4 regions of the Nitratidesulfovibrio termitidis HI1 genome follow, and region 4 is predicted to be linked to each of the others. Evidence: predicted binding sites of a transcription regulator. Region 4 holds the regulator's gene; each other region holds the start of a gene.
The links. The regulator sigma-54, encoded in region 4, starts transcription at its own class of promoters, with help from an activator protein. The targets are predictions, from matches to a motif close to CTGGCACGGNNNNTGCTT.
Positions count from the first base shown of each region.

Region 1: the regulator sigma-54 is predicted to act here: its motif matches at 1,257-1,274, upstream of DESTE_RS07155 (YeiH family protein).
Region 2: the regulator sigma-54 is predicted to act here: its motif matches at 4,194-4,211, upstream of DESTE_RS12690 (DVU0150 family protein).
Region 3: the regulator sigma-54 is predicted to act here: its motif matches at 5,297-5,314, upstream of DESTE_RS10825 (VgrG-related protein).

Region 1 is NZ_KI632512.1:1,750,765-1,758,095, forward strand. Features, by position in the region: gene DESTE_RS07155 (YeiH family protein) at 1-1,190, opposite strand, end outside; gene DESTE_RS07160 (Fur family transcriptional regulator) at 1,536-1,994, opposite strand; gene DESTE_RS07165 (insulinase family protein) at 2,176-5,091, opposite strand; gene DESTE_RS07170 (GGDEF domain-containing protein) at 5,408-6,184, opposite strand; gene DESTE_RS07175 (hypothetical protein) at 6,233-6,994, opposite strand.
Region 2 is NZ_KI632512.1:3,166,990-3,174,320, reverse strand. Features, by position in the region: gene DESTE_RS12715 (response regulator) at 297-707, opposite strand; gene DESTE_RS12710 (hypothetical protein) at 829-1,650, opposite strand; gene DESTE_RS12705 (hypothetical protein) at 1,647-1,889, opposite strand; gene DESTE_RS12700 (DUF4881 domain-containing protein) at 2,007-2,612, opposite strand; gene DESTE_RS12695 (sulfite exporter TauE/SafE family protein) at 2,641-3,693, opposite strand; gene DESTE_RS12690 (DVU0150 family protein) at 3,722-4,015, opposite strand; gene DESTE_RS12685 (sigma 54-interacting transcriptional regulator) at 4,585-7,331, shown strand, end outside.
Region 3 is NZ_KI632512.1:2,673,668-2,680,998, reverse strand. Features, by position in the region: gene DESTE_RS10840 (pesticin C-terminus-like muramidase) at 1-1,141, opposite strand, end outside; gene topA (type I DNA topoisomerase) at 1,620-3,896, opposite strand; gene DESTE_RS10830 (M48 family metallopeptidase) at 4,080-5,039, shown strand; gene DESTE_RS10825 (VgrG-related protein) at 5,362-6,648, shown strand; gene DESTE_RS10820 (heavy metal translocating P-type ATPase) at 7,155-7,331, shown strand, end outside.
Region 4 is NZ_KI632512.1:545,840-553,170, forward strand. Features, by position in the region: gene hpf (ribosome hibernation-promoting factor, HPF/YfiA family) at 1-488, opposite strand, end outside; gene rpoN (RNA polymerase factor sigma-54) at 610-2,043, opposite strand; gene lptB (LPS export ABC transporter ATP-binding protein) at 2,428-3,153, opposite strand; gene DESTE_RS02455 (LptA/OstA family protein) at 3,150-3,872, opposite strand; gene lptC (LPS export ABC transporter periplasmic protein LptC) at 3,869-4,645, opposite strand; gene DESTE_RS02465 (KdsC family phosphatase) at 4,642-5,205, opposite strand; gene kdsA (3-deoxy-8-phosphooctulonate synthase) at 5,195-6,007, opposite strand; gene DESTE_RS02475 (CTP synthase) at 6,459-7,331, opposite strand, start outside.

The sequences.
Region 1 (7,331 bases), 1.2 Mb from region 4:
ATGTCCACGGCCTTGATGAAGGCGGGCATGGCGATCATCATGATCGCGGTGAACACCAGCGAAAGGCCGATGGAGAGGGTCAGTTCCTCTTTCTTGGCCCGGCACGCGGCGGCGGTGGCGATGGCGGCGGAGGTGCCGCACACCGACATGTCGGCCGAGATGACCACGTTCAGGGTCTTGGATTCCATCTTCAGGATACGCTGGCCGAAGATGAAGGTGCTGATGAGCACGATGGGGGTGACCACCCAGGCCACGAAGATGCCGGGAATGCCGATGGCGATGATCTTGTCGAACAGCACTTCGGCGCCCAGCAGCACGAGGCCGGTCTTGATGAAGTATTCCACTTCAAGGGCGGGCTTGATCCACTTGGGCGTGCCCACGGTGTTGGCGATGAGCATGCCGATGATGATGGCCCACGCCTCGGTGCCGATGCCCCAGTACTTCATGGTGGCCTGGCCACCCATCATGGTGGCAAGGCAGGCGACCGCGAACACGCCGATGAAGCCCAGCAGGAAGCCGGGCACCGACTTGCCCATGAACTTCATGCCGATGGCGAAGAACAGACCCATGCCCACCATGAGCAGCGGCAGGCTGGTCAGCAGGTTGACGGGCTTGGACTTGGCCTTGTCGGCGGCGGACTTGGCCTTGGCTGCGGCGGCGCGCCAATCGGCGATCTTGGCCTTGGCCCCGTCGTTCAGGCCGGCATCGGCAAAGGAGGCGCCAGCGGCGGCCGTTTCGGCGGCCACGGCGGCGGCCATGGCGGCATCGGCCTTGGCCTTGGCTTCCACGGCCTTCTCGGCATTGGCGGCGGCCTTGGCGTCAGCGGCTTCCTTGCTGATCACAAAGGAATCCAGCGGATTGCTGCTCCAGCCGCCCGGCTTCTTCAGGAAGGCGGAAATGGCCTTGCCGGTGGGGCTGTCCATGGCCTTCACCTTGGCCTTGTCGTCCTGGGCCTTGTAGTAAGCAATGGTCTTGAACGGGGCGCGCTGCGCCTCGGCGGCCATGACGGCGTTGGCCTTGGCGATCTTTTCGCCGTATTCCGCCGGGGGATTCAGCAGAAAGACGCAGATGCCCGCGATGATGATGACGAAGCCGAGCCAGATGGCCCAGTAGTCTTCCTTGGTCCACAGGTCGGACAGGCGCGATTGCCCGTGATCGACGACGACGTTGGCATTGTCGTTGGTTGCCATGCTAGGGTGCTCCTCCTTTCTGTTTGCCGCCACCGCTGGCAGTGCGGACGGCATGCACCCCTTCCTAATCAAGAGGCGTGCCAGACCGGCACAAAAGCATCATGCCTTCTATTCCGGCAGGTTATGCAGACCCTCACGGCTTCTGGCTGAAAACAAAAGTTTTCAGTGCAAACTCCCCTTTTCACTCCATGGTGCCTCCACGGGTATGCAACGCAAACGGCCCGCCCCGTAGGACGGCCCGTGATCGTATTGCAGGGTGCGGAAGCATGGCCGGTCAGGCGACCGGAAATGCGCCGGCAAGCGAATGCCGGCCAGTAAACGAATGTCGAAAGGACGGCCCGGCGCTCAGTCCTCGCTCGCGGGGCGGCGCTTGCCGTCCGAGCGGCATTTGCCGCACACCCCGAACAGGTACATGCGGTGCGAGGTCAGCACGTAGCCGTGGCGACGCGCCAGATCTTCCTGCAACCGCTCTATCTCGTCGTCCAGCACCTCGATGTTCTCTCCGCAGGCTTCGCAGATGAGATGATCGTGGTGCTTGCTGCCGTACTTCTGCTCGTAGCGGGCCACCCCGTCGCCGAAGTGCACTTCCTTGGCCAGACCGGAGTCGCACAGCAGCTTCATGGTGCGGTACACCGTGGCCTGCCCCACGGAAGGATCCGTGGCCTTCACCCGTTCGTACAGTTCCTCGGTGGTCAGGTGGCCGCCCGCGCTCATGAACACCTCTACGATGAGCATGCGCTGCGGCGTGACCTTCAGGCCGTTGCGGGCGATGTACTCGTGAAACACGTCTATGGCTTGCTTCATGGGTCTCCTCGCGATGTGGGGCGTGGTCTGGCTGTTCCTATACCGTGTGCCCGACCAGCGCAACAGGGCCGCTGCGCTGGTGGGACGACAAGGCCGGAACGTCCGGATCAGCGCCGTTTGGCGCAGGATGCACGCCCGTTGCCCCGGATCGGAAGTCAACAGACGAAAAGACACGTCAGGGCTAGAGCACCCGCTCCACGCGCCAGCCCTTCTCACCCGCCACGCGCTCCAGCGCCGCGCCGCCCAGCACCGCCACCCGGCCCGTGCGGGCCGCTGCGGCCATGACATCGGCCAGGGCGCGGAAGTGCTCGTTGGTGGTGGAAAGAATCTCCTCGCGCATCTGCTGGCGCGCCGCGTCGGTGTCTCCCACCAGGCTGCGGTACAGCGCGGCGGAGCCCTTGGCGTCGGGCAGCATGTGCCTGTCCACGTCGCCGATGGCGCCCACGATGGCGTTGGCCAGTTCCGTGGACGACAGCGAGACGCGACGCAGGTAGTCCGCCGTGGCGTCGTACACGTCCAGTGTGGAGGCCACGTTGGGGTCGCGGTACGAAACCTGGGTCAGCAGGCCGCTGGCCCGGTCGAAGGCGCAGAACGCGCCGTACGCCCCGCCCTGCACGCGCACCCGGTCCCACAGAAAGGCCATGCGCAGGTGCTTGAACACCACGTTGGCCGAGCCGTGGTAGGTGTAGCCAAGGCCGTACAGGTCCGCCGCCTTGCCCACGTAGTTGACCTGGGCGGGCATGACCAGCGCCTCGGCCTCTGCCGGAGCTTCGGCAGGATGCCACCCGTCGGTCTGGGCCGGGGCAGGCGCGCCCGCCGTATCGGGCAGCGCGGCGGCAAGTGCGGCAGCCGGGCCGGACACCAGGCCCGCAACCTCGGCATCGGCGGTAAGGTTCATCAGGCAGCCGGAGCGGCGCAGCACAAGCCCGCGCAACGTCGCAAGGTCGGCCAGCACGCCATCCCAGTCCTTTTCCAGACGTTCCGCAAGGGTCCGCAGGAAGGCCAGGTACGACACGCCGGTGGTGGCTTCGTCCAGCCAGCCCGCCGCGTTGTAGCCCGCGCGCAGCCGGGCCATGACGATGCCGTGGCCGGAGGGCACCAGCACATGTTCCTGGCGGGCCTTTTCTTCCAGCACCATGCGCTGGAAGCGTTCGCGGTCGTCGAATTTCGCCTCAAGCAGCACTTCGGACAGAATGTCGTACAGCGCGGGCACGTTGTCGCGGGTGGCCTTGCCGTGCACCACCAGCCGCGCCACGGGCTGACGCGCGCCCAGGGTGGTGGCGAACAGGGTGTCCGCATCCATGCCGCCGGTCTTGCGAGCGATACGCATGCCAAGGTCCACGAAGTCGCGCCTGGCGGTGCCCATTTCGAACAGGGCGCGGCCGAACAGCGGCACCAGCGGCACCAGATGCGCGGGCACGGCGGAAAGGTCGAAGGTGGTTTCGGTGTAGGCGATGCCCGAGGTGTCCAGATCGTGGAACAGCACGGGCACCGCGCCCGCCTGCCGGTTCTCGCTGGGGATGGGGCGATTTTCCCCGGGCAGGTCTTCCAGCTTCAGGCCGGGGATGGTGGCCAGGGCTTCCAGACTGTCCGGGGCTTCCTGCAGCGTGCGCAGGGCGCGGGTTTCCTCCACCTGGGCCACCCGCTCGCACTGGCGCAGGCCTTGGCGGTACGCCTCCAGCCCGGCGGCCTCGGCGGCCTCGCGCCGGTCGGCCAGCTTGCGGTCCGGGGTCAGCAGCACCGTGGCCACGTGCTGGTTGTCCAGCAGCCATTCACGGATCAGCCCTTCAAAGTATCGCTCGCCCGCGGCGATGCGCGCCTTGATGGACGACAGCGGCGCTTCCCATTCCAGCAGGGCCAGCGGGTCACCGTCGTACAGCCAGGTGGTCAGGCTGCGCACCATCACCGCAAGGCCCACCGGGTAGCGGCCGGAATTGTTCTCGCGCAGGGCGAATTCCACGCTGTTCACGGCGGCTTCCACGGCGTCGGCGGGCAGTCCGTCCTCCGCCAGGTCGGCCAGGGTTTCCATGATCAGCATTTCCACGTCGGACGCGGTCCTGGGCTCGATGCCCCTGAGGCCCACGGAAAAATACATCTGGCGCAGGTCGCTTTCCAGCCCCACGCCCGCCACGTCCTCGCCCAGGCCCGATTCGATCAGCGCACGGCGCAGCGGCGAGCCGGGCAGACCCAGCAGGATGTGCTCCAGCATCTCGAAGGCGAAGTTGCGCTCCACGTCGGCGGTTTCGCACAGCAGCCAGTTCATGGTCACCATGCCCCGGTCGTCTCCCTCTGACGCGGCGTAGCCAACCTCGAGCATGCGCGGCGTGTCCGAGCGGGGCTGCAAGGGCACGGCGGAATCCACGTCAATGCGCTCGAAACGCGCCAGCACGGCGGCCAGGCAGGCCAGCCGGTCCTCTTCCGGGTCGTCCCCCCAGAAGAAGAAGCGGGCATTGCTGGGGTGGTAGTAGGTGGCGTGGAAATTGGCGAACTGCTCGTAGGTCAGGTCGGGGATGTGCTCCGGGTTGCCGCCGGAATCGAGCCCGTAGGTGATGTCCGGGAACAGCGCCTGCTGCGACTGCTCGGACAGGATGGATTCCGGCGAGGAATACACACCCTTCATCTCGTTGTAGACCACGCCCTTGTAGGCAAAGGGGCCTTCCGGCGCGTCGGCCTCGATGTGCCAGCCTTCCTGCCGGAAAATTTCCTCGGTGATGCGCGGAAAGAACACCGCGTCCAGGTACACGTCCACCAGGTTGCGGAAGTCCTGCAGGTTGGCCGAAGCCACCGGGTAGCAGGTCTTGTCCGGGTAGGTGAACGCGTTGAGGAAGGTTTGCAGCGACCCCTTCAGCAGTTCCACGAAGGGCTCCTTGACCGGGTACTTCTCGGACCCGCAGAGCACCGAATGTTCAAGGATGTGCGCCACCCCGGTGGAATCGGACGGCGGCGTGCGGAAGGTGACGCCGAAGACCTTGTTCTCGTCGGCATTGCAACAGGAAAGCAGTTGCGCGCCTGTGGCCCCGTGGCGCCACAGACGGATGCGGCTGTTCAGTTCATGGACGGTGCGCTCGAAAACGAGATCGAACCCGTGGGATTGCATGCGTGGGATTCCTCCGTGGGGGGATGTCATGACTATGGGCGTCTGTACGAAGCTGGGGCCAGGCTGGGGCGTGACCGCGTGTGGCCGGAATATGCCCGGCAGGATGGAAATGGTCCGGTGCGGCGCAAGGCCGGGACGACGCGGGCAGAACCGCGAAGCTCCGTGCAATGCGCCGACGCCCCGCAGCCCTGTACCATGAACATTTCGTGGCGTCATGGCAACCGGGACCGCGCAGGCATGGGACGGAAGACGACGGCAGCGCAGCGACGCGAGCGGACCCGCAACGGGCTGGCAAAAGACACGGGACCGACAGGCCTCAGCAGGGCCCCAACTGGTCCTCGACACCGCCCGGCCAGGCGGGTTCCACCCGGTCGCGCCCCAGGCCCTTGGCCCGGTACAGGGCGTCGTCCGCCAGGCGGAACAGTTCCGTGGGCCCGGACACGGCCAGCCGCTCGGTGCTGGCCACGCCGATGGAAATACGCACCGCAATGCGCGTGCCCGGCCCCACCAGAAAGATGCCGTCGCGCACGGCAATGCGCAGCCGCTCGGCGGCGGCCAGTGCGCCCGCGCCGCCCACGCCGGGCATGATCACGGCGAATTCCTCGCCACCCACCCGCGCGGCCACGTCCTGGGCGCGCAACCCCGCGCGCAGGATGCCCGCCAGGGTCATCAGCACCTGATCGCCCTCCTGGTGGCCCCAGGTGTCATTGACCTGCTTGAAGTGGTCCAGGTCGAGCATGAGCAGCGAAAGGTCGGCGCTGTCGCGCAGGTGACGGGCAAACTCGGTTTCCAGCATCAGCTCGAAATGTCTGCGGTTGTACAGCGAGGTCAGGGGGTCCACCAGAGTCAGGCGTTCCAGGCGCTGTTCCTTGCGGCCCAGGTGGTAGCCGAACACGGCGAACACCAGCACCCCGCCCACGGCCATGTACACGTTCAGCACAAGCTCGTAGTGGGGTGCGGTGGGTGCGAGATCGAACAGCCAGCGCAGCACCTGCCAGCCCAGCGGCGCGCCAAACCCCAGCGCGGCCCCCTGGACAAGCCGCAGCAACCGGGCCTTTGGCCGTTGTGCACCGCCCCCGCCGTTGCCCGCCATGGTCCTCCCCCGCGTTGGGCGCCCCCGTTGGACTGTGAAAAACAGCCCCTAGCGCATGTAGGACCGCGCAATGCGAAACACGTCGTCGTAGCCCAGCCGGGCCTTGATGCCCAGGGCCAGTTCCACCGACATGGACATCTTGTCGCGTACGTCGTCCAGCAACACCTGCTTGTGCTTCTTCAGCCACTTGCGCACGAAGGGCGCATCAAAGCCATCGGCCACCAGCGCCATGCCGTCGGCAAAGAAGCGCGAGCCCAGATGCTCCAGAAAGGGACGGCAGGCCATTCTGCCATGGTGGCGGGAAAGCAGGACGTAAAACAGCAGGGCCACGACAAGCCTGTCGTCCTGCAGGCGATGGGACACGTCGAAGAACCGTTCGTCGGCAGGCTTTTCCCCGGCCTGGCGCAACAGTTCCTGGGCGTAACCCAGCGCCTTTTCCGTGGTGATGGGCGGGGCAGGATAGAGAGCGGCGATGCGGGCCATGGTGCGCAAGGGGTTTTCGCCCCCGGCCACATCCAGGACGGCCACGCGCATCAGGTCCAGCCGCCGGTTCAGTTCGCCGCGCAGCAGATCACCCCGCGCGGCGGCGCAACGGCGCACGCGGTCTTCGCCCATGTCGCCGCTGAAGGTGATTTCCAGCAGATGCCGCACGAAGGGCTCGGAAGTGAATTCCGCTTCCTGGTCCAGCCCCTTGAAGTTGCGGCGGTTGCCCACCAGCTTCTTCAGGGAGAGCCAGTAGGCGGCCACCCCTTCCATGGGCATTTCGAGCAGGTCGAAATCCCTGATGCTCTGCGCTGCGGTTTGCGACATGGACCTTCCGCCCCTGCATGCTCACGGCGACCCGCCCCCCGGCCGGTTCAGTATTTCAATGCTATAACCGTTTCGGGCGGTTGGCAAGGCGCGCCGTGAAACATCGCCGCCATCACGGGACTTCCCGGCGGGACGAAACGGCGCGCCGCTGCAAGGGCACGCGTTATCCAGAATGCGTGACCGGAAAGCACGCGCGGGCATGCGGACCATCTTGCCGGGCTTGCCTGCGGTCACGCGCGGCATGCATCCACGCGGCATGGCGGAACAGGGGGAAGGTGACGGGAGGCGTGACGGGTGCGCGGCAGTGGCGCAAAGGCCGCCCTGCGCGCGCATGCCC
Region 2 (7,331 bases), 2.6 Mb from region 4:
GCTGTCGTGGGACACTTGCGGCGGGTGCACGCCGTGCCGGGATTGCCCGGCAAAATTCACTCCCACGCTTGCCGTTTGTTCCGCTCGCTCTTGGCTCTTGAGGGCTGTTTTCCCAAGCAGGATTTCCGTTTGCTGGCAAGGAAAGCAAGCCTGGCATGAGGGAGTGCGGCAGCCGTCAGGCGAGCTTGCGAGCCTTACGGATGGCGACCGCAGCGCGTACTCTTATCGTATTCGACTGAAATGCTGGGCGAAGCTTGACGAAGCCAGCAGGCGGAAAGACCATTGGGAAACAGCCCTCACTGCGCGGCGCGGCGCTCCAACACCTGCTCGAACGCGGTCTCGATGCGCTCCAGCAACTCTTCCACCGGGCAGGGCTTGAGCAGGTAGTCGCTGGCCCCGGCGCGCATGGCGTCCAGGGCGATATCCGTGTAAGCGTGCCCGCTCAGGATGATCACCGCCGGGTCTTCACCGCCGGACTTGCGGATTTCGCGCAGCACGTCGCGGCCATCCATGTCGCCCAGCTGGATGTCCAGGATCACCACGTCCACCGTCTGGCGGGCCAGCCAATCCAGCGCGTCCCGGCCGCTGGCCACGCCATCCATGGTCACGCCGCGCTTGCGCATGCGGCGCAACAGCGCATCACGAAAGCCGTCCTCGTCGTCCACCAGCAGAATGCGGCAGCTTTTCAGCAATTCCGGACAGTCCATGCTCTCCTCCGGGCCTTCCCGCCAGTCCCACCAGTTCCGTCAGTCCGTCAGTCCGTCAGTCTGCCAACGCGCCAGCCCTGCCAATCCGGCAAACGCCACTCCCGAGTTCACGCGCGCGGGTTTATACGGGCGGAGCCACGATGTCGGGCAGGGTCACCACGTCGCCGGGTTGCACGTTCAGGCCATGCGGTATGCGGGCCACGCAATCGCGCGCCGTGCATTCCACCACCCGGGCCTCGCCCACGGGCGTGCCGTCCGGACGGCTGATGCGGCAGCGCATGCCGGGGCTGGCCCCGTGCTGCACGCCAAGCCCGAAGGTAACGTCCTTGCCGCCGCCGTCCGGCGCGGGCAGCAGCTTGTAGATTTCCGCGCTGCGCTCGGCCAGCAGCGCCCGGTTCCAGGCCCGGCCCAGCATGAAGTTGCCGAACCCCGCCAGCAGGGCGAAGGGCAGCACCAGCGCGGACAGGCCAAAGGCGCTGACGCCGAACCAGCGGGTGAGCCGTTCCGGAGAATTGGCCTTCATGGTGGCCTCGTCGGGCCACACCACCACCGCAAAGATCAGGGTGGGGTTCTGCTTTTCTCCGTACTTGTCGTGCACGCGAATGACGTATTCGCCCGAGGCGGGGCTGGCCCCCACCTTGATGGCGCCGCGCCACATCTTTCCGCCCAGCCAGTAGCCGGAATAGATTTCGTAGGGCACAAGGCGCACCTGCCTGTCATCCGTGCCGCCCTCGATGACCATGTCCTCGATGGCTTCGGTACGGGGCGGCAACGGCCCGCTGACCGGATATTCGCCGCCGGGCAGCGCGTCGGTGCGGTTGAAGCCCTGCTGCATCCTGCCCACCAGCCCGTCCACGAGACTGAGCGCGCAGACCAGCAGCAGCAGCAGCGCCACCCGCCCGGAACGCTGGTGCAGGCGCGCCAGGTGTACCGATCCGGTCACGCCTGGCCCCGTGCGCGCAGCCAGCGCTTGGCGCACCAGCCCAGCACCAGCGAAGGCGCCAGCACCGCGAAGAAGGTCTTGAAGAACACCGGGGTGAACTCGTCCGGCACGAACGAGGCGCGGTACATGCCCGCGCACACCGCCGCGATGGCCAGCAGGTTCATGGTCAGTACCAGCAGCTTGTGGGCCACGGTGGTTGCGTAATCCATCTGGTCTTCCACGGTGTCGCTCCTTGTCATGTTGTCCTCGGGCTTCTTCCGCCCGTTCCGGCCCGCCATCAGCGCTCCCCGTGGGGTGGGTGGCGGGGCGGAAGGGGAGGAAGCGGCGGGACCGTGTCCGGCCCCGCCGCCGTCAGGCTACTTCTTGAAGATGTCGGTTCTGGAGATGTTCATGAAGCGCAGGGACACGCCCTCGGCCTTGTAGTACACGCGCACTTCGTCGCCGGCATCCCAGGTGGCATCGGGCAGGGCGAAGTATTCGTCAGGCAGCGAGATGGTGCACAGCATCTTCTGGCGACCGGAGTAGATGGTCACGGTCTTCTTGTCGCGGTCCACCATGGGGAACTTCTTGGCGGTTTCCGTGGCCTTGTCGAACACCAGCGGATGGTTGCGGTCGATGTTCTCCTGCAGGTCCACCATCTTGAACGCGATGTCTTCGAACGCCTGGGTCTTGGTGTTGAAGATGCGGATGATGTTGGCCTTGGTATCCAGCTTCATGCGCTGCCCGGCCCGGGGTTCCGGACCCATTTCGGCGGGGTCGGTGGGCAGCTTGTAGGTATGCGGAGGCAGGATGGAGTAGTCCGGGTTCAGCGGCTCCATGGCCTTGTCCTGGATCAGGGTGACGGTTTTCGCGTTCTTGTCGTATGCGATCACCCGGCCCTGGTCCACCTTGCCGTATTCGCCGCAGCCCACGAGGCCGAGGGGCAGCGCCACCACGAGCAGCATCAGCAGAAAGCGTCTCATATGTTTTCTCCTTCTCTCGTGCGGTACGCTAGGCGGCCTTCTTGCGGGCCAGTTCCATCTTCACGCCCTGAACCATGCGGACGAAGATGTACAGCGACATGCCGGAAACCAGGCCCAGCACCAGAACGGTGGCGCCGGTGTCCAGCGCGGACTTGAACTGGGGCACCCAGGGCTGCACGAGCTTCATGAGGATGGAGACGGCGCAGCCGACCACGGCGAGACCGAAGGCGATGCGGATGCCGTAACCCTTGATGTACTTGGTCGCCACGGCGCCGACCTGCGCGCCCACGGAAGCGCCCACCAGCATGATCATGGCGGCGACGAGTTCGGTGCGGCCCTTGTAGGTGTAGGTGGCGGCGCCGTACAGGCCGGAGATCATGACTTCGAACAGGTCGGTGCCGACGGCCACGTGGGTCGGGCAGCCGATGAGGTAGATGAGGGCGGGCATGCGGATGAGGCCGCCGCCGATGCCCAGGATGCCGGCCAGCCAGCCGGTGGCGAAGCTGACGAAGATGGGCAGCCACGCGGAGCAGTAGATGCCGGCTTCATGCAGATGCACCATGGGGGGAATCTTGATCTTGTGCAGGGCCTTGTGCCACTCGACGCCGGTGGCCCCGGCGGCCAGGGTTTCACCGCGCGCGGCGGCCTGGCGTTCCTTTTCGCGGCGCTTGGCCACGTCATGGAAGACCATCCACGCGATCAGGGTCAGCAGGGCGATGTAGATCCAGCGCACGACCTTTTCGACGTTGCCGACACGCTCGAGCCACATGACCATCTGGGCGCCCACTTCGAAGCCCACGACGGTGCCGACCAGCATGATCAGGCCCAGCTTGTAGTCCACGTTGCCGAACCTGCCGTGGCGCATGGTTGAAATGAGCGACTTGCCCGCCATGTGGGCGATGTCGGTCCCGATGGCGAAGGCCATGGGAAAGCCGAGGATGTTCAGGCCGGGGGTAACCATCCAGGCGCCGCCCATGCCGAAGAAGCCGCCGATGATGCCGACGCCCACGCCGAGAATGATCAGGCCGGGCCAGAAGATCTTAACGCCCGCGATGGGCATGAGGATATAGAGCCATTCCATCGTTGTTCTCCTTTGGTGCGGACGCGGCCTAGTGCTCGGCCAGTTCGCGGGACTTCAGGTCGATGCCGATCCAGTTCATCACGATGTCGGCGATCACGCCGAAGATCACGCCCACCAGCGGGATCAGGATGATGGTAAGGGTGGTGAACTGGACGTGGCTCTCGTTGTACAGGTTGGCCCACCAGGCCATCACGCCGTCCAGCTTGCGGGTGTCGGCCACGATGACCACGGGTGCGCCGCCACCGCCTGCGGCCAGCGCCAGGCCGGGAATGGCCAGCACGAACGTCAGCAGCGACATGAACAGCGTCTTGATCCTTCTCATGTGCATCCTCCAGATTGCGGGCAGCTCTGCCGCCCTTTTCGACTGCCGCCTCCGGCCCGTCCTCGCTTCAAGCGATCCCGTCCAGCGGCGGAGTCCGCCTTTGCGTCCACCCGCACCCCCCCTTGGAGTGCGGTTTTCGTCCTGTGCATTGCGCAGCAGTTGCCGCGCGATCTGGGCATAGCAACCCGCGTGCCAGTCAAATTAACATGGTAATATTTTGTAATAAATTTCATTTCGCGCAAGTTGCGCTTGCACGATTGCGCAAAGACTTGTACAAAATTTCTCAATCGCCATCGCAAAAGGAACGGGCCGCCCCCGCGCAGCCACGCCCCTTTCGCGCCGCCAGTTGCGAAAGACGGGCGAAACGCGCATAAGCAAAGGCGTACACCTCATGCGAATGCAGTGGAAATGCACGGGCGTGGCGGCTCGGAGCGGACCTTCCGCCGCAGGAAAGACGCCCGCCCCGGCGGCCTGAAACGACGAAGCCACCGGTGTCGCCCACCCCGGCATTCCGGCGCTCCGGTCCCATACGGGCGGCCACCGCCCCGCACCCACGGCAGGGAGAAGGCATGCGCTACTATCGGCCGCCGCTGCTCGGCACGCTGTTCCGCCTGGAAGGTAATTTCTCGGAATGGAGCATCGCCAAACGGCTGCTCTTCGCGGCGCTGCCCGCATTCATGCTGCTGCTGGTCATCAGCGGGGTCATATCCCACCGCATCTCCCAGAACTTCCTGCACGACGCGCTGGGGCGCAGTTCACTGCTGGCCACCCTGGCCCAGGCCCACGAGATGGAGCAGGTGCTCCAGCAGGCCCGGCGTGAACTGCTGTACCTTGCCCGCACCGACATCTCCCCTGCCTCGCTGGCCCACCATCTGCGCACCCGCGCAGAAACCATGGGCACCCTGTACCGCGAGATCGCCTATCAGGGGGCCACGCCGGACAATCGCCTGGTGTTGCTGAACACCGGACGCGACGTATGGATGGTGCCGCTGGAACAGGCCCTGGCCACCCGGTTCGGCCCGCTTACCCGCCAGAACGCGCAAGAGCCCAAGCCCGGCTTCGTGCGCATTTCCGCCCCCACGGAGGTGGTCTACCCCTCGGTGCCCACGGCGGGCACCGTGCAGGGGCTGTCCATGCACGTGCTGCGGCTGACCACGCCCGTGCTGGATGCCGCGGGCAACCAGACCGGGCTGCTCACCCTGTCGGTGGACATGCTGGCCCTGCGCAACGTGCTGTCGGTCTACGCATCGCGCCGGTCGCCGCTGTACATCTTTCCGGAAGAGACGGAGAAGCACCGCAGCTTCTTCTTCGACGCGCACGGGTGGATCCTGTTCCAGTCGGAATCGCCGGAACATCCCAACCTTGACCTGTCCACCGACACGGTGCGTTCGGGCATGCGCGGCGACTTCGGCCGTTCCGGCTTCGAGGCGGCCTTCCGCCCCAACCCGGAGCAGGAACGATACTGGGGCATGGTCACCGATGTGCAGTCCGGCAATTCCGGCCAGAGTCGCCTGGGCACCATGCTGGAAGACCCTTCGCCCATGAACCGAGCCTTCTACATCAGCTACGCGCCGGTCACCTTCAGCGAAGGGCCCGACGCCAATACCGTGGTGGTGGGCGGCATCGCGTACACCGACACCAGCTTCCTGGCCATGGCCGCGTCCTACAAGATGTACGGGGCGCTGTTCGTGTTCGGGCTGTGCGCCAGCGCGGCGGCCGCATTCATCCTGGGCATGCTGGGGCGCGGCATTGCCGGGCCGCTGCACCGCATCGCCGAGGAAACCAGCGGCAAGCTGGAATCGGGCGACCTTGCCCCCATAGAGATGGGCCGGGTGCACCCGGAGGCGGAAGCCCTGCGCCAGACCACCAACGCCATGCTGGCCGCCTTGCAGGCTCGCAACGAGGAGCTGCGCCTGCGCGAGGAACACATCCAGTCCACCCGGCGGCGGCAGCGGGTCTGCCTGGACACGGAAATCGCGCAACAGCAGCCACAGAGCCAGCTTTCGCCGCAGGACACCATGCCCGGCATCGTGGGCACCAGCGAAACGGTGCGCAGCCTGCGCGGGATGATCCGCAAGGCCGCCGGTGTCGAGGCCGACGTGCTGATCATCGGCGAAACGGGCACCGGCAAGGAACTGGCCGCCGAGGCCATCCACATGACCAGCGACCGGGCGGGCGGGCCGTTCATTTCCATCAATTGCGGGGCGCTGGATGAAAACCTGCTGCTGGACGCCCTGTTCGGGCACGTGAAGGGAGCCTTTTCCGAGGCGCGGGGCGAGCGCAAGGGGGCCTTCGTGGCCGCAGACGGCGGCACGCTGCACCTCGACGAAATCGGCAACGCCTCGCCCAAGGTGCAGCAGGCCCTGCTGCGCGCCCTGTCGGTGCGGCGCATCCGTCCCCTGGGCAGCGACGACGAAACGCCCTTCGAGGCGCGCATCATTGCCGCCACCAACGTGGACCTGAAGGAATGCGCCCGGCAGGGCGCCTTCCGCGAGGACCTGTACTACCGGCTGGCGGTGATCACCATCAACACGCCCCCCTTGCGCGATCGGCGCGAGGACATCCCCGCCCTGGCCGACTACTTTCTGAAGCAGGCCGCGCAAACCCTGAAGCGCCCGGCCATGGGCCTTTCGCGCGGGGCGCTGGAAAAACTGCTGGCCTACGGCTGGCCGGGCAACGTGCGCGAAGTGAAGAACTGCATCACCCGCGCGGTGGCCTTTGCCGAAGGGGACACCCTGTACGCCGAAGACCTGCGCTTTGGCGCGGAACTGGACCCCACCCTGTCGCACGGGGCGTTGCTGCCGCCAAGTCCGGCACCTGCGCACACGGGCCAGCCCGCCCACCCGCAGGGCGTCATGCCCCAGGGGCATGGCCAGCCCACCGCGCCCTACCCCGGTGACGGCGCCGTCCATGCGGTTCCGTATGGCGCGCAGGCGGCGTACGGCATGCCCGGCGCATCCGGCAATGCGCCCATGTCCGCGCAGACGGGCACCATCTACGACCCGGTCAGCGGGCGCATCGTGGCCACCGGCCCCGGCACTGGCGGGCAGGACTGGTCGGACAGATCGGGCGCCGCCCAGCACGGCGCGCAGGGCAGAAACGACCGCGCGGGCATGCCCCCCGGCAACGGACGCCAGATGCGCAACGGGCAGGACGGCGGGGCCGTGCCGCCCCTCTCCACACTGAACCCGCGCCAACGTGCCGCCTGGGAGTTCATCAGCCGCAACGGCGGCATCACCCGCACCCAGTATCAGGACATCGTGGGCAACGAGATACCCGTGCGCACGGCGCAGTACGACCTGCAGGACATGGTGCG
Region 3 (7,331 bases), 2.1 Mb from region 4:
GCAGCGGGCGAATAGCATTGACCACGTCGTCACGTACTCCCAGTTCCCGTAGCCCCTCCGCACTCCACTGCCCCGTGTCGATACCCGCCCCGATGGTGGCGCTGCTGTTGTCCATGGGCTTGCCGTCCTTCATGGGGATGTAGGCGTACAGGACGTTGCCTTCCAGCTTTTGCAGCGTATCCGCCGTGATCCGGTTGATGTCCTCCGGCTTGTCGGGGATGGCCAGAACGCCGTTGCCGCCCTTGCCGGGCGTTACCGCATCGGGCGCGGACCCCCTGCTGCCATCCGTGGGCGCGGGAACCGGCTCGGCGGGCCGTGGGTGTTCCGGCACCTTCGGCTCCGTGAGCGGGCCGGGGCCTGCTCCTTCCAGAAAGGTGCGCGCGGCGCGTTGCAGAGGACCTTCCTGCGCGTTGCCCGCGCCGGGGCGGGTGGTCCGGCTGCCCGGTTGTTCCGCAGGCCCCGCACCGCCGGAGGTTCCGTCACCCGCCTCCGCAGGCGCAAAGCTGGACGCATCGCGCGCCGTGCCGTCGGCGGACATCAGCTTGACGGGGTTCGGTACGGGCTGCTGGCCAGGCTTCCGTCGCATGACCATAAGCTGCCGCCCGTCCACGTTGTCCGGATCGAACGGCTTCGGTTCGTCCGCCCGACCCGGCGCACCGGGCTGACTGGGCTGATTGGGCTGATTGGACTGGCCGGGCATGTCCGGTTCGCGCCCCGCAATGCCTTCGTACCTGCCGTCGAGTCCCTCCGTGGGCACGAGGCGGGCGTTGCGGCCCTCCAGCGACGGCCCCAGCGGCTTGCCGTACACGGACATGCCGAGCCGCCTGGCGTCCAGTTCCAGCCCGCTGTCGCCTTCCTGCCGGGGAAAGCGCCAGAAATCGTCAAAGCGGTCGGGCCGGGCCTCCTCGAACATGTCGCGCAGAAAGCCCTGCCGCAGCGTGTCGGATTCGTTGTCCGGCAGCTTGCTGCCCTTGTGCTCGAAGCCCCGGATGGAGCGCAGCCCGCCATCGAAAAGTCGATACCACTCCTGCATGGTGGTGGCGCCCATGGCTTGGCGCGACGTGTCCCGAACCTGCCGGTACAGGCCGCGCCGCGTGTCGTCGTAGGATTCGCCGTTGCCTTGCAACCAGTTGTTCCACATATGCATTCCTCTCTAGTGGGTGTCAACGCGGCACGTCCGCTCCGGCCAGGGGGCAGCGGGGTACGCCCGGCCAATCCGGGCGGCGGCGCGCGCCAGTGCACCGGCAGGCTAGCGCACGGTTTTTCCGGGGTGCGGCCCGCAAGGGGGCGGGAAGGGGGTGGGAAGGCAGTCCGAAGGGGGCGCGACCATGATGGACCAAGACGTGAGCTTGACGTGAGGCGACCCCCCGTCCGCCGTGCCCGGCGCTTCCCATGGCTGGGCCGCTTCGCTCCGAATGTCTTCCCCGGCGTGGCAGGCAACGCAAAATCCCCCGCCACATGCCGTGGCGGGGGATTTTGCTGATGGAAAACTCAAAACGCTCCCCATAAAGGGGTCAAGGGGGCGCGGCCCCCTTGCGGGGCGCGGGGCAGCGCCCCGCTCCTTCCCGTTTTTTCTTCAAAGCGTTCTTCCCGATTCGTCCCGCAATCGTCCCGGCGGGCTATTCCTCGCCGCCGCCGTCCTCGTCCAGGTCGCGGGAATACTTGCAGGTCTTTTCCGGGCAGGCGATGTGGCGGCCCCGGGCGCGGGTGTTCTTGATCACCAGCAGGGGCGAATTGCAGTCCGGGCAGGGGCCGGGCACGGGCCAGTCCCACAGGGCGTAGTCGCACTTGGGGTAGGCGCTGCACGAATAGAAGATCTTGCCGCGCTTGGAGCTTTTTTCCACCAGCACGCCGTCGCACCCTTCGCGCGGGCAGGGCACGCCGGTGGAGAAGGGCGCGGTATAGGTGCAGTCCGGGTACTTGGTGCAGGCGATGAACCGGCTGCCGGTGCGGGCCTTCTTCAGCACCAGGTCACCACCGCATTGCGGACAGGTGCCCACCTTTTCCGGTTCCTCGCGCAGCTTCTGTTCGACCTGGATGTTGCCCTTTTCGTCGCGGGTGAAGTTCTTGGTGTTGCGGCAGGCCGGATAGCCGGAGCAGGCCAGGAAGGTGCCCGCCTTGCCGAACTTGATGACCATGGGCTTGCCGCACAGTTCGCAGTCTATGCCGCTGGGCAGGCCGCCCTTCACGGTGTCCATGGCCTGGGCGGCGCGTTCGAGCACCGGGTTGAACCCACCGGTGAAGTCTTCCAGCAGCTTCACCCAGTCCAGGTCGCCTTCGGCCACCTTGTCCAGCGATCCTTCCATCTGCGCGGTGAAGTCCACGTCCATCAGGGTGGTGAAGTGACCGGACAGCAGATCACAGACCACCGCGCCAAGGTCGGTGGGGGCAAAGTGCTTTTCCTCCAGCCGGGCGTAGTCGCGGTCGAGCAGGGTGGAGATGATGGCCGCGTAGGTGGACGGGCGGCCAATGCCGCGCTCTTCCAGTTCACGCACCAGGGAAGCTTCGGTGTAGCGGGCCGGGGGCTGGGTGAACTTCTGTTCCTTTTCCACGGAAAGGGCGGTCAGTTCCTCGCCCACGGAAAGCTTGGGCAGGTCGCCTTCGGCCACTTCCTCGCCGTCTTGCGACTCCTTCTGGGGCGATGCGGCCAGAAAGCCGGGGAACAGCAGCCGTTCGCCCTTGGCGCGCCATTCGACCGGGCCGCAGGCGATGGTCACCGTGGTGTCGTGAAAGCGCGCCGCCGCCATCTGCGAAGCGACAAAGCGCTGCCACACCAGCCGGTACAACTGGAACTGGTCTGGCGGCAGCAGGTGACGTACCGAATCGGGCGTGACGGCGACATCAACGGGCCGGATGGCTTCGTGCGCGTCCTGCGCGCCGCCCTTGGTCTTGAACTGGCGGGCCTTGGCGGGCAGGTGGTCGTTGCCCCAGGTGGCGGCGATGAACTCGCGCGCCGCGTCGCGCGCCTCGTCCGCAATGCGCACGGAGTCGGTACGCATGTAGGTGATCAGGGCCACGGTGCCCGCTTCGCCCAGTTCCACGCCTTCGTACAGGCGCTGGGCGATGTTCATGGTGCGCTTGGCAGAATACCCCAGCCGCTGGCTGGCGGACTGTTGCAGCGTGGAGGTGATGAACGGGGGCTGCGGCTGGCGCTGGCGTTCCTTTTCGTCGATGCCGGTGATGACGAAGGGCTGGCCCTGCATGGAGGCTTCCACGGCGGCGGCGTCCGCCGCGCTGCCGATGGCGGGCTTTTTGCCGTGCAGCTTGTGCAGGTCGGCCCGGAAGGGGGGCGGGGTGGCCCCGGCCAGGCGCGCACGGAACAGCCAGTATTCTTCGGGGTTGAAGGCGCGGCGCTCGGTCTCGCGGTCCACGATCAGGCGCAGGGCCACGGACTGCACGCGCCCGGCGGAAATGCCGCGCTTCACCTTCTTCCACAGCAGGGGGGAAAGCTTGTAGCCCACCAGACGGTCCAGCACGCGGCGGGCCTGCTGGGCGTCGAACAGGTTGCGGTTCAATTCGCGCGGGTTCTCCAGCGCTTCCTTTACCGCGCGGGCGGTGATTTCGTTGAACTGGATGCGCTGGATGTTGGTGTTCTTGTCGCGGATCAGTTCCGCCACGTGCCAGGCAATGGCCTCGCCCTCGCGGTCGGGGTCGGGCGCCAGGTACACGTTGTCGGCCTTGGCGGCGGCTTCCTTGAGGGCGGAAACCACCTTCTGCTTGCCGTCGATGACCTGGTAGCGGGGGGCAAAGCCGTTGGCCTCGTCGACGCCCAGTTCGCTGGTGGGCAGGTCGCGCACGTGGCCCACGCTGGCATGCACGGCGTAATTGCCGCCAAGGAATTTCTTGATGGTCTTCACCTTGGCGGGAGATTCGACGATGATCAGGTCCTTGCCCATGACTGTTCCTTTCCGGGAAAATGCGCTATTGGGGGCGCGTTTCCGGCAGGGAGCCGGATGCCCTGCCGCCCGGGGTCGCGTTCGGCCCCGTCAGGTAGGGGAAAATACGGCAATCGACGATTCCGTCAAGCCGCGCGGGTTCGCCACGCTGCGGTGGACGGCGGGTCCACGAGGTGGAACCACATGCAATCGTTCGTCAATATCAAGGATATGAACAGGGATATGGACCGCCCCGCGCTGGATGGCTCTCGTCTGGGCGCCCGTTATGGCGCGCGCTGCTTTAGCCGTGTGGCGGCTCTTGCGCTGTGCGTGCTGTTGCTGGGCCTGGCCGGGTGCGCCAAGGCCCCGTACACCGGACGCAGCCAGCTGATCATGTATTCCGAGGCGGACGAGGTCAAAATGGGCCTGGCCGCCATGCAGCAGGTGCTGAAGAAGGAAAAGGAGGTCACCGGCACGCCGGAAGCCGCCCGCGTGGAGCGGGTGGGCCGACGCATTGCCGCCGTGGCCGAACGCCCCCAGTACCGCTGGGAATTCCACACCATAGAGAAGAACGAGGTCAACGCCTTCTGCCTGCCCGGCGGCAAGGTGGCCGTGTACACCGGCCTGCTGGACCTTGCCGACACCGATGCCGAACTGGCCGCCGTCATGGGGCACGAGGTGGCCCACGCCCTGGCCCGGCACAGCAACGAGAAGATGAGCCGGGCGCGCATGGTGCAGGTGGGCCAGCTGGCCGCCATGGTGGGCGTGGCCGCGGCCAGCGGTTCGTCGCAGGCGGCCCAGGCCGTGGGCGACGGCTACGCCGGGGCCATGAACATGGCCGTCATGCTGCCCAACAGCCGCGAGATGGAATACGAGGCCGACCACATCGGCCTGCTGCTCATGGCCAAGGCCGGGTACGACCCGCACGCGGCCCTCGAATTCTGGCAGAAGATGCTCAACAAGGCGGGCGGCAAGGGCAAGTCGGACTTCATGTCCACCCACCCCACAGAGGCCAAGCGCATCGACGCGTTGCGGGCCATGCTGCCCGAGGCCATGCGCTATTACCGCCCGCGCGACGACGGCGGGTCCGGAAGCGCCGGGGGCAGTGCGGGCGGCAAGGCCGCCGGAGCCGGAACCAGCGGCGCGACACCTGCCGGAAAGTAGCCCGGTTCGTCTGCCGCTTTTTGTATCTGCATGGCCCCGCGCGAAAGCACGGGGCCTTTCTCGTTTCCCGCGTGGTCGAAGGTGGGTTCCGCTCCACGGCGTTCGTCCGCCTGCCCCTGCCGGAGCCCCCTCCGGCATACCGCTTCCGGGCTGCCGTCGGCGGCTTGACGCAATTCCCGCATCCACCGCCCGCCAGGCGTTGCCGGGTGTTCGCAGCACGCCCGCAACCCGCCGTCATGCAAGGCAGAGTGGTCATGCTGGCATTGCCCTTGCTTTGCCCCTTGCGCCGCCACTCCGTTCCCCGGCGGCAGGAGGATTGCGCATGGCCTACGGAAAGAACATCTCCATGGACGCCCTTCAGACACTGGTCGAAGGGCGGGCCACCGAAGGTACCCGGCGCGCCGGCGCCGCCCCCAGGGCGGGCCAGCGCGGCACCGCCGACCCGCGTTTTGCCGCATTGCTGGCCAAGGGCGCTGGCACATCACCCCTGGGGGGAGTGCTTGCGGGCGGTCTTGGCGGCGGGGCTGCGGCGTCGCCGCAACTGGCGGCCCTGCCCGGCCTGACGGCGGCGGGCGGCGCGACGGAAAGCGCCCTGGCCGCCGATGACCGCGCCTCGCGCGCGGCCATGGACATCGTCAATTCCCGTGCCCTGGCCACGCTGGCCAAGGTCATGGAAGGCGGCACGGGCGGGCTGGATTCGCTGCGCGGGGCCATGACCTCGCGCAACCTGATGGCCCTTTCCGGCAACCTGGACATGGCGGCCTCTGGCTTGGGTGGCGTGGGCGGCGGAGCGCCCATGAATGCCGTGGCTGGCGGACCCGGGCGCGGCGGTGCGCAGGGGGGCGCGGGCAAGTCCACGCGGCGGGAGCGAACCGATAAGACGGACAAGTCGGGCCGTCGTGACGCGGCGGGCGGCTCCGCTGACGACCTGGGCGGGCTGTCCGCGCAGTTCGAATCGGGCGAGGACGGCGTAGCCGCCATCGGCTACGACCGGCACGGGGGCACCTCGTACGGCAAGTACCAGATTTCGTCGCGGGCCGGGACCATGGACCGCTTCCTTGATTTTGCCCGGCAGGCCGCGCCGGACATCGCCTCGCGTCTGGACGCCGCAGGTCCCGCCAACACCGGCGGCAAGACCGGCGAAATGCCGCGCGTGTGGCGGGAAATAGCCGACGAACAACCGGAACGGTTCGAGGCCCTGCAAGAGCAGTTCATCCATGAAAGCCACTACGCGCCCGCGCTGCAGGCCGTAAGCCGCGCCGCCGGCCTGGACAAGAGCGCGCTGTCGCCCGCCCTGCGCGAGGTGCTGTGGAGCACCGCCGTGCAGCACGGACCCGCCGGGGCCACCCGCATCTTCGCCCGCGCGCTGGACAACATGGCCGAGCATCAGTCGGCGGCGCACGAAGGCGGGCAGGGCGACGCCACCGTGCAGGCAGGCACCGCCAAGGCGGGCCGCAACTTCGAAAAGCAGCTCATCCGCGAGGTGTACGCCGTGCGGTCCGGCCAGTTCGGGTCTTCGTCCGAACGGGTGCAGGCAGCCGTGCACAACCGCCTGGACCGCGAGATGAAGCTGGCCCTGGCCATGACCGACGGCAAGAACCGCGCGTAGCGGGCCTGTTCCGGCATGGCCTGCCAGTCGGGTGGTCGGGTGGTCGGGTGGTCGGGTGCGGAGGGTCAGGACGTCGTGCCGAGAATGCCAGAAGCTTAGGACTGGGTCGATCCGCCGGTCCGGTTCCACCCCTGCGCCCTCGTTGCCAGTGCACGCCCCTTGTGCGCCAATTGCCGATTGCCGGTGAAAGTCCGGGTGTCGGTCTTTTGGCGCGTTCGCTCGTTTTCTGGCGTGCCCGTTCGGGCCGTGTATCCTTTTGTGTCTTCCACCATGCATCTCCGACCTGTTCGCATCACGAGCAGGCCGGATTTTTCGCGTTTTCAGAGTGTTGCACACCGGGCGGAATGGCATGACGCGTTTTCGCCAGCCCTGCCGTGCCGGGCTGTTGACACCGTGACCTCTCCCGCATACTCTGCACATATGAACACGTGTTCATATGTGCAGACAGTGCCAACGGCCGGGTGGCACGCATATGCGTCCCGCCATCTTTTCACGGAGATCCGCCCATGACCGCCTTTCGCATCGAGGAAATGGACTGCGCCAACGAGGTGAGCATCCTGCGGCGCGCGCTGACCCCGCTGGTGGGCAACCCCGACCGGCTGGAATTCGACGTGCTGTCCCGGCGCATGCGCGTGGACATGGACGGCCTGGAGCTGCGTCCCGACGACGTGGTGGCCGCCGTG
Region 4 (7,331 bases):
ACGCGTTCCACCTCGGCGTTCAGGAACACCAGGAACTCGTTGTCGCTCTGGTCGAGCTGCATGGCCGCTTCATCCATGTGCATGGGCTTGGGGGCGAAATGGTCGGTACCGGTGATGGTCCGCTCGTCGCCTTGGCCCATGGTGCCGAAGGTGAACACGTCGATGCCCTTGCCCAGCTTGTCGGACTGCACGGAACGGCGACGGTCCTTCTGCTTTTCGACCTGCTTGCGCAGCTGCGATTCCAGCTTTTCCAGCACCAGGTCGATGGTGGCGTACATGTCTTCGGACTGTTCGACGGCGGAGAAGGTAAAGCCGTCGCCAGCCATCTGCACTTCCGCCTTGTGGCGGAACTTGTCGACGGAAAGGTTCACCTGCATTTCCAGGGCGGACTTGCCGACGAACCGGCCAAGCTTTTCAAGACGGCGGCGGGCGTACTTCTTCAGGTGGTCGGAGGGTTCGAAGTTCTTGAAGGTGAAGGCGATGTTCATACGCACCTCCTGCGGTGAGAGTGGGAATGCGGTGCGCGGCCTGCACTTGTGGTGCTGCTGCCGGATGCCCCGCTGGAGACGGATATCGCCCTGCGCCGGGTGCGGCGCGGGGGGCAGCCCGTCAGAACAGTTCCTTCCGCTTGGAAGAGGAGGGAATGTCCATGGCAGTACGATACTTCGCAACGGTCCTGCGGGCAATATTGACTTTGAGCTGATCCTTCAAAATTTCGCCGATGCGCTCGTCGCTCAGCGGTTCGCGCGGGTCTTCGTCGCCGATCAGCTTCTTGATCAGCGCCTTGACGCTCTCGGAACCCACCTGGCTGCCGTCGTCCAGTTCCAGCGCACTGTTGAAGAAGAACTTCAACTCCATGATGCCGTGCGGCGTGGCCACGTACTTGCCGGTGGTAATGCGGCTGACGGTGGATTCATGCATGCCGATGTCGTCGGCGATGTCCTTCAGGATGAGCGGCTTCAGGCGCGAAACCCCGTCCTCGAAAAAGCCGCGCTGGTACTTCACGATGGATTCCACCACCTTGTACAGTGTACGCTGGCGCTGGTACAGGCTCTTGATGAGCCACGAGGCGGAGCGCATCTTTTCCTGGAAATATTCGCGTTCGCCCGCCGAAGCGGCCGCTGCGGCGGAGCGCTCGTACATGGTGCTCAACTGCAGGTGCGGCAGGCCGTCCTCGTTGAGCATGATGATGAAATCGTCGTCGTACTTGTAGACGTACACGTCGGGGCTGACGAACTGGGGGTCGCCCCCGCCGTAACTGGCGCCAGGCATGGGGTCCAGGGTCTGGATGAGGTCCAGATACTCCTTCAGGTCCTCCATGGTCAGGCGGAACTTGCGCAACAACGGCTTGTAGCGGCGCTTCTCCAGGTCTTCCAGGTGGTCGCGCACCAGTTCCACCAGCACCCTGTCGCGCGTGTAGCCCAGCATTTCTATCTGGACCAGCAGGCATTCCTGCGCGGTGCGCGCGGCCACGCCCACGGGGTCGAAGCGCTGCACGGCGTGCAGTACGGGGTCCACCTCGCCGGGGGTGACCCCCGCCATTTCGGCGATATCGTCCACCGTGGCGTGCAAATAGCCGGACGAAGCGATGTTGCCGATGATCACCTCGCCGATGTCCTTCTGCCGCTCGGTCAGCGAGGACAGGCGCAACTGCCACATCAGGTGCCCTTCCAGCGAGGGCTTGGCGGCGTAGCGCGCCTCGAACGAGGTCATTTCCTCGGGCAGTTCCGATTCGCGCACCGTGGACTGGCGGCTGGTGCTGGCGAAGTCGCCAAGGTAGTCTTCCCAGTCGGCATCGCGGGCGATTTCACGGTCGTAGGCGACATCCGCGGCAGGTTCGGCGGCTTCGCGCTGGTCGGGGGCCTCCTGCTGCGGCCCGTCGTCCTGGGCTTCTTCCAGAAACGGGTTTTCCAGCATTTCCTGCTGCACCGTCTCGACAAGCTCCAGCCGCGAAAGCTGCAACAGCCGGATGGCCTGTTGCAGTTGCGGCGTCATCACCAATTGCTGGGTGAGCTTGAGCTGTTGCCTGAGTTCCAATGCCATGCGTGGGCAACCCCTATGGTCCTGCGCCGAGGCCTGACGGCCTTGCGCTATGACCCTGTAACCTTGCGTTGAGGCCGAACGAGATGGCGACGCGACACGAGGCGCGCCGACAAGCAAGAAACGGCCCACTGTAGAAATGTGTTCCCTTCCCCAAGAGGTTAGGCAAACCATGCCATAGAAGCAAGATGTATGCAACCGCTGTCGCCAACACGTCGCAATCCCTCATTGCCATCCTGAAATCGATCGGCGGCACCGTGCAGCGCCACCCTTTTTCACGCAAGAAAAGCCGCAAGAGCCCGCAACGGATACGGCGCCCCCCGCACTGCGGAAGGCGCCGTGAAATGAAGACCGTATCGCTGCCGTCCGGCAGCGCCGCCGTGCAGGCTACAGGCAGAACCCCTCGCCCAGGTACACGTCCCGCGCACGGGGGTTGTCCACGATGTCCGCGGGGGCGCCTTCCAGAATCACCTCGCCCTGATGCACCAGGTAGGCCCGGTCACAGATGTGCAGGGTTTCACGCACGTTGTGGTCGGAGATGAGCACGCCGATGCCCCGGTTGCGCAGGCCGGTGATGAGCTGCTGGATGTCGTCCACGGCCAGCGGGTCGATACCGGCAAAGGGTTCGTCCAGCAGGATGAACTTGGGTTCGCGGATCATGGACCGGGCAATTTCCAGTCGTCGCCGCTCACCGCCGGAAAGGTGCATGGCCACGGAGTTGGCCAGGTGGGTGATGCCGAAGTCCTCCAGCAGCATGTCGCCGCGCTCTTTCTGCTGCGCCTTGGAAAGGCCGGTGTGCTCAAGAATCATCTGAAGATTCTGGCGTACCGTAAGACGGCGGAAGATGGAACTTTCCTGCGGCAGATAGCTCAGCCCCACCCGTGCCCGTTCGTGCAGGGGCCAGTCGGCGATGTCGCGGCCATCCAGCTCGACCCGTCCCGATGTCGGCTTGATGATGCCGATGAGCATGTAGAACGTGGTGGTCTTGCCCGCGCCGTTGGGACCCAGCAGGCCCACGGTCTCGCCCTGGGTCACCGCCAGCGATACGCCGCGCACCACCTCGCGCTGGCCGAACTGCTTGTGCAGGTCTTCTCCGCGCAGCACCGAACTCACTGGGCAGCCCCCTTGGGGGCGGCAGCGCCCGCGGAGGCGTCCTGTGTGTCCTTGGTGCCCTTGGAATCGGGCGTGGCCTTGGAATCGGACTTGGCCTTGGAATCGCCAAGGGGGTTCACGTCGCCGGACGAAGTGAACACCGCCTGCACCCGCTTGGTGGAGGTGCCGCGCACCTCGCTGCGGTTCTCGCGGGTGTAGAAGGTGATGACGTCGCCCTTGATGCTGTTCTCGCCTTCGTGCAGCACGGGGTTGCCTTCCATGACCAGCACGGCGTTGTCCACGGTGTAGGTGGCCTTCTCGCATTCACCGGTGCGGTTCTCGCGCTTCATGCGCACGTTGCGCTCGGCCACCATGCGGTCGATCTCGCCCGCGTCCATGCCACCGGGCCCAGCAGAACCGGCCGAGCTGGACGAACTGGACGAGGCAGACGCATCCGCCCCCTGCCCCGCCCCGGCCTTGCCGGGCTTGGCCGCCTTCTTGCGCAGGTGCAGGGTAATCTTTTCGGCCCACATCTCGAAGTCGGGCCGCTGGACGTACACGTCGCCTTCGAAGATCACCACCTGGCCCTTGGCGTCGTACTGCATGCGGTCGGACTTGACGGCGGTGGGCACGTCCCGGCGCACCTCGGTGCCCGACTTGGCGTCCGCCGCCACGGCGGGAACGGAAAAGGTCAACAGCAGCGCCACGCACAGCGCGGAGCGGATGCCGGTATGTCTCATTGCCTGGTCTCCTGCTTGGTTGACTTGGAAGCGCCCGTGCCCTGTTGTGCGGCCTTGGCCGCAGGGGTCTTCTGGGCCGGTTTCTTGTTCTCCGGCGCCTTCTGAACGGCCTTCTTTTGCACGGCGGCCTTCTGGGAGGACTCTTTGTGGGACGCCTGAGGAGCGGTGGCCTTGCCCGACACGGGCTGATCGTTTTCGCCGCCAGTACGCGGGGCCAGCAACATGGACACACCGTCGCTGCCGCGCAGCACGTCGGCGGCCATGTCCCATTCCAGCCTGGTGGCGTTGCCCGAAAGGCTCTGCCCCTCTATGCGCGCCCCTTCCGGAAAATACATGGTCCGGCTGGTGCCGTTGTACACCATCAGATGGGCAAACAGTTCGTGGCGGTCGTGGGTGGCATGCACCTCGTCCCACATGCGCATCATCTGCGCCTGCTGCTGCACTTCGCCCTTTCTGGCCACGATGTGCAGCTGTTTGCCGCCGTCCATCTGGTAGACGATGTCGGGGCTGTCCACGTCGATGATGTTGTTGTTCTGGTGCAGTTGCGCCCAGGTGGCCTTCAGTCGCCACAGTTCGATGCCCTTTTCGCCCTGCACCAGTTCAATGCCCTTCATGGCCACGCCCACGGCCTCTTCCAGCGTGGCGGGGTCTGTGGCGGCCCCGGCCATGGCCGATTCCAGCGCCTTGCGCATTCCTGCCTGCCAGCGCCACACCGCGGCACCGCCGACAACCAGCGCCACCAGCAGCAGAATCAACAGCGTACGGCGTCTCATGCCTGCTCCGGCCAGCTTTCCAGCATGCGATCCAGCAGCCCCTGCTCGCTCAGCAGAAAACGGATTGCCTCGCGCACTGCGCCGTGCCCGCCGTTGGCGGTGGTTATGTAGCGCGCCAGGGCCTTGACCTCGGGCTGGGCATTGGCAACGGCCATGGGCAGACCCACCAGCTTCAGGGGGCCGAAGTCCACCCAGTCGTCGCCAAGGTAGGCCACCTGCGGCCATTCAAGATGGTACTTGCGGCGGATACCGTCGATGCACTCCGACTTGTCCAGAAAACCGGCATGGTAGTCCTTGATGCCCAGGCCGCGGATGCGCGCTTCCACCGCGCCGGAGGTCAGCCCGGTGATCACGGCCACGGTAATGCCCGCGGCCTGCGCCAGCTTGATGCCCAGGCCGTCCTGCACGTTGAACCGCTTGGTCACCCGGCCTTCATCGTCGTAGTACAGGCCGCCGTCGGTCATTACCCCGTCCACGTCCAGCACCAGCAGCGAGATGGATCGGGCCAAATCTTGGGCCAAATCTTGGGCCTGGTCTTGGTCCAGATCTTCAGATCGCATACGGCAGGCTCCAGAGGGCGGCAAAGTCACGCAGCAGCGGGGCCAGCTTGTCCAGCGGCCAGCTGTTGGGGCCGTCGCACAGGGCATGGTCGGGGTCGGGGTGGGTTTCCAGGAATACCCCGTCCACCCCGGCGGCCACGGCAGCGCGGGACAGCATGGGCACGAAGCGGCGGTCACCGCCGGACGAGGTTCCCTTGCCGCCGGGCAGTTGCACGGAGTGGGTGGCGTCGAACACCACCGGCACGCCGTAGCCCTGCATGATGGGCAGCGAGCGGAAATCCACGACCAGATTGTTGTAGCCGAAGCTGGCTCCGCGTTCCGTCAGAAGGATGCGCTGGTTGCCGGTGGAGCGCAGCTTGTCCAGCGCGGGCGCCATGTCCCACGGGGCCACGAACTGGCCCTTCTTGACGTTGACCACCCTGCCCGTCTGCGCGGCGGCCAGCAGCAGGCTGGTCTGGCGACACAAAAAGGCGGGAATCTGGAGCACGTCGGCCACTTCGGCCACGGGTTTCGCCTGTTCCGGCTCGTGGATGTCGGTGACGACAGGCAGGCCTGTTTCCTGCTTGATGCGGGCCAGCCATTCCATGCCGCGCACAAGGCCGGGGCCGCGAAAGCCATCCAGCGAGGTGCGGTTGGCCTTGTCCCACGAACTCTTGAACACGGCGAACAGCCCGGCTGCCTCTGCGGCCTCGCGCACGGCGTGGGCGGTGTCCAGGGCCAGTTCCAGACTTTCCAGGGCGCATGGCCCGGCGAATATGAACCGGCGCGCCCGCAGGCGCTCGTACAGGGCATCCGGCGTCATGCCGCCGGCAGAAGCCGGGGCGACCGGTGATGCAGGGGCCGGGATGGTGCTGGGTGATTCGGGATGCATGGTTCTCCGTGGCGGTAGGCACGCGGCCGCCAGGCCTTGGGCACGCTGGCTGGCGTGCACGGCTGGCGGCGCGTTCCGGAAAGATGCTGCGTCATGTCCAGAATGGGCGCGGGACGGAAACGGCGTGTCCCCCTGCCCCGCCGGACGCTTTTACCATCAGTCGGCACCTTTCGCCACATCGGGGTGAAGGCGGTCCGGCGATGGGCCGAGGTTTAAGAATGCGACGGAATCGCGGCGCGTCAAGGGGTAGGAAATTGAGCCCCGCACGGCGTCGGGCCAGCATGCGGCATGCCCGCTTCCGCCCATCCCTCACAGACGGCAACGCGCCTTCCGCCGGGGAAGGCGCGTTGCCTCATATCCGTAATGTGCGTGCCGGGGCGCGCTACTTGCCCTTCTTGCCGCCGCCCAGGGCTTCCTTCTTGGCCGCCTTGATGAATTCGCGGAACAAGGGGTGCGGGCGCATGGGGTTGGACTTGAACTCGGGGTGGAACTGGCAGCCCAGGAACCACGGATGGTCGGGCAGTTCCACGATTTCCACCAGTTCACCGTCGGGCGAAAGGCCGCTGAACACCAAGCCCTTTTCGGCCATGGCCTCGAAGTAGGCCTTGTTGAACTCGAAGCGGTGGCGGTGGCGTTCGTCCACGCGTTCGGCGCCGTAGGCGTCCCACGCCTTGGTGCCGGGCACCACCACGCAGGGGTACGCGCCAAGGCGCAGGGTGCCGCCCTTGTCGCTGGAGGCGTCGCGCCGTTCCACCGCGCCCTTGCGGAAGTCGTACCACTCGGTCATCAGGTAGATGACCTTGTTGTCGGTAAGCTCGTTGAATTCTTCAGAGTTGGCGTCTACAAGCCCCAGCACGTTGCGGGCGTATTCAATGACAGCGCACTGCATGCCAAGGCAGATGCCGAAGAAGGGAATCTTGTGTTCGCGCGCGTGGCGAATGGAGCGGATCTTGCCTTCCACGCCGCGATGCCCGAAGCCGCCCGGCACCAAGATGCCGTCGCACCCGGCCAGCTTTTCGGCCACGTTGGCCTCGGTGATCTCTTCCGAGTTCACGTAGCGCAGGTTCACCTTGACCTTGTTGGCCACGCCGCCGTGAATCAGCGCCTCGTGCAGGCTCTTGTACGCTTCCTTGAGGTCCACGTACTTGCCCACGATGCCGATGGTCACCTGCCCTTCGGGGTTGGAACAGGTATGGATCAGCGTCTCCCACGATTCCAGGTTGGCGTTCTTGGCGGGCAGGCGCAGCATGATGGC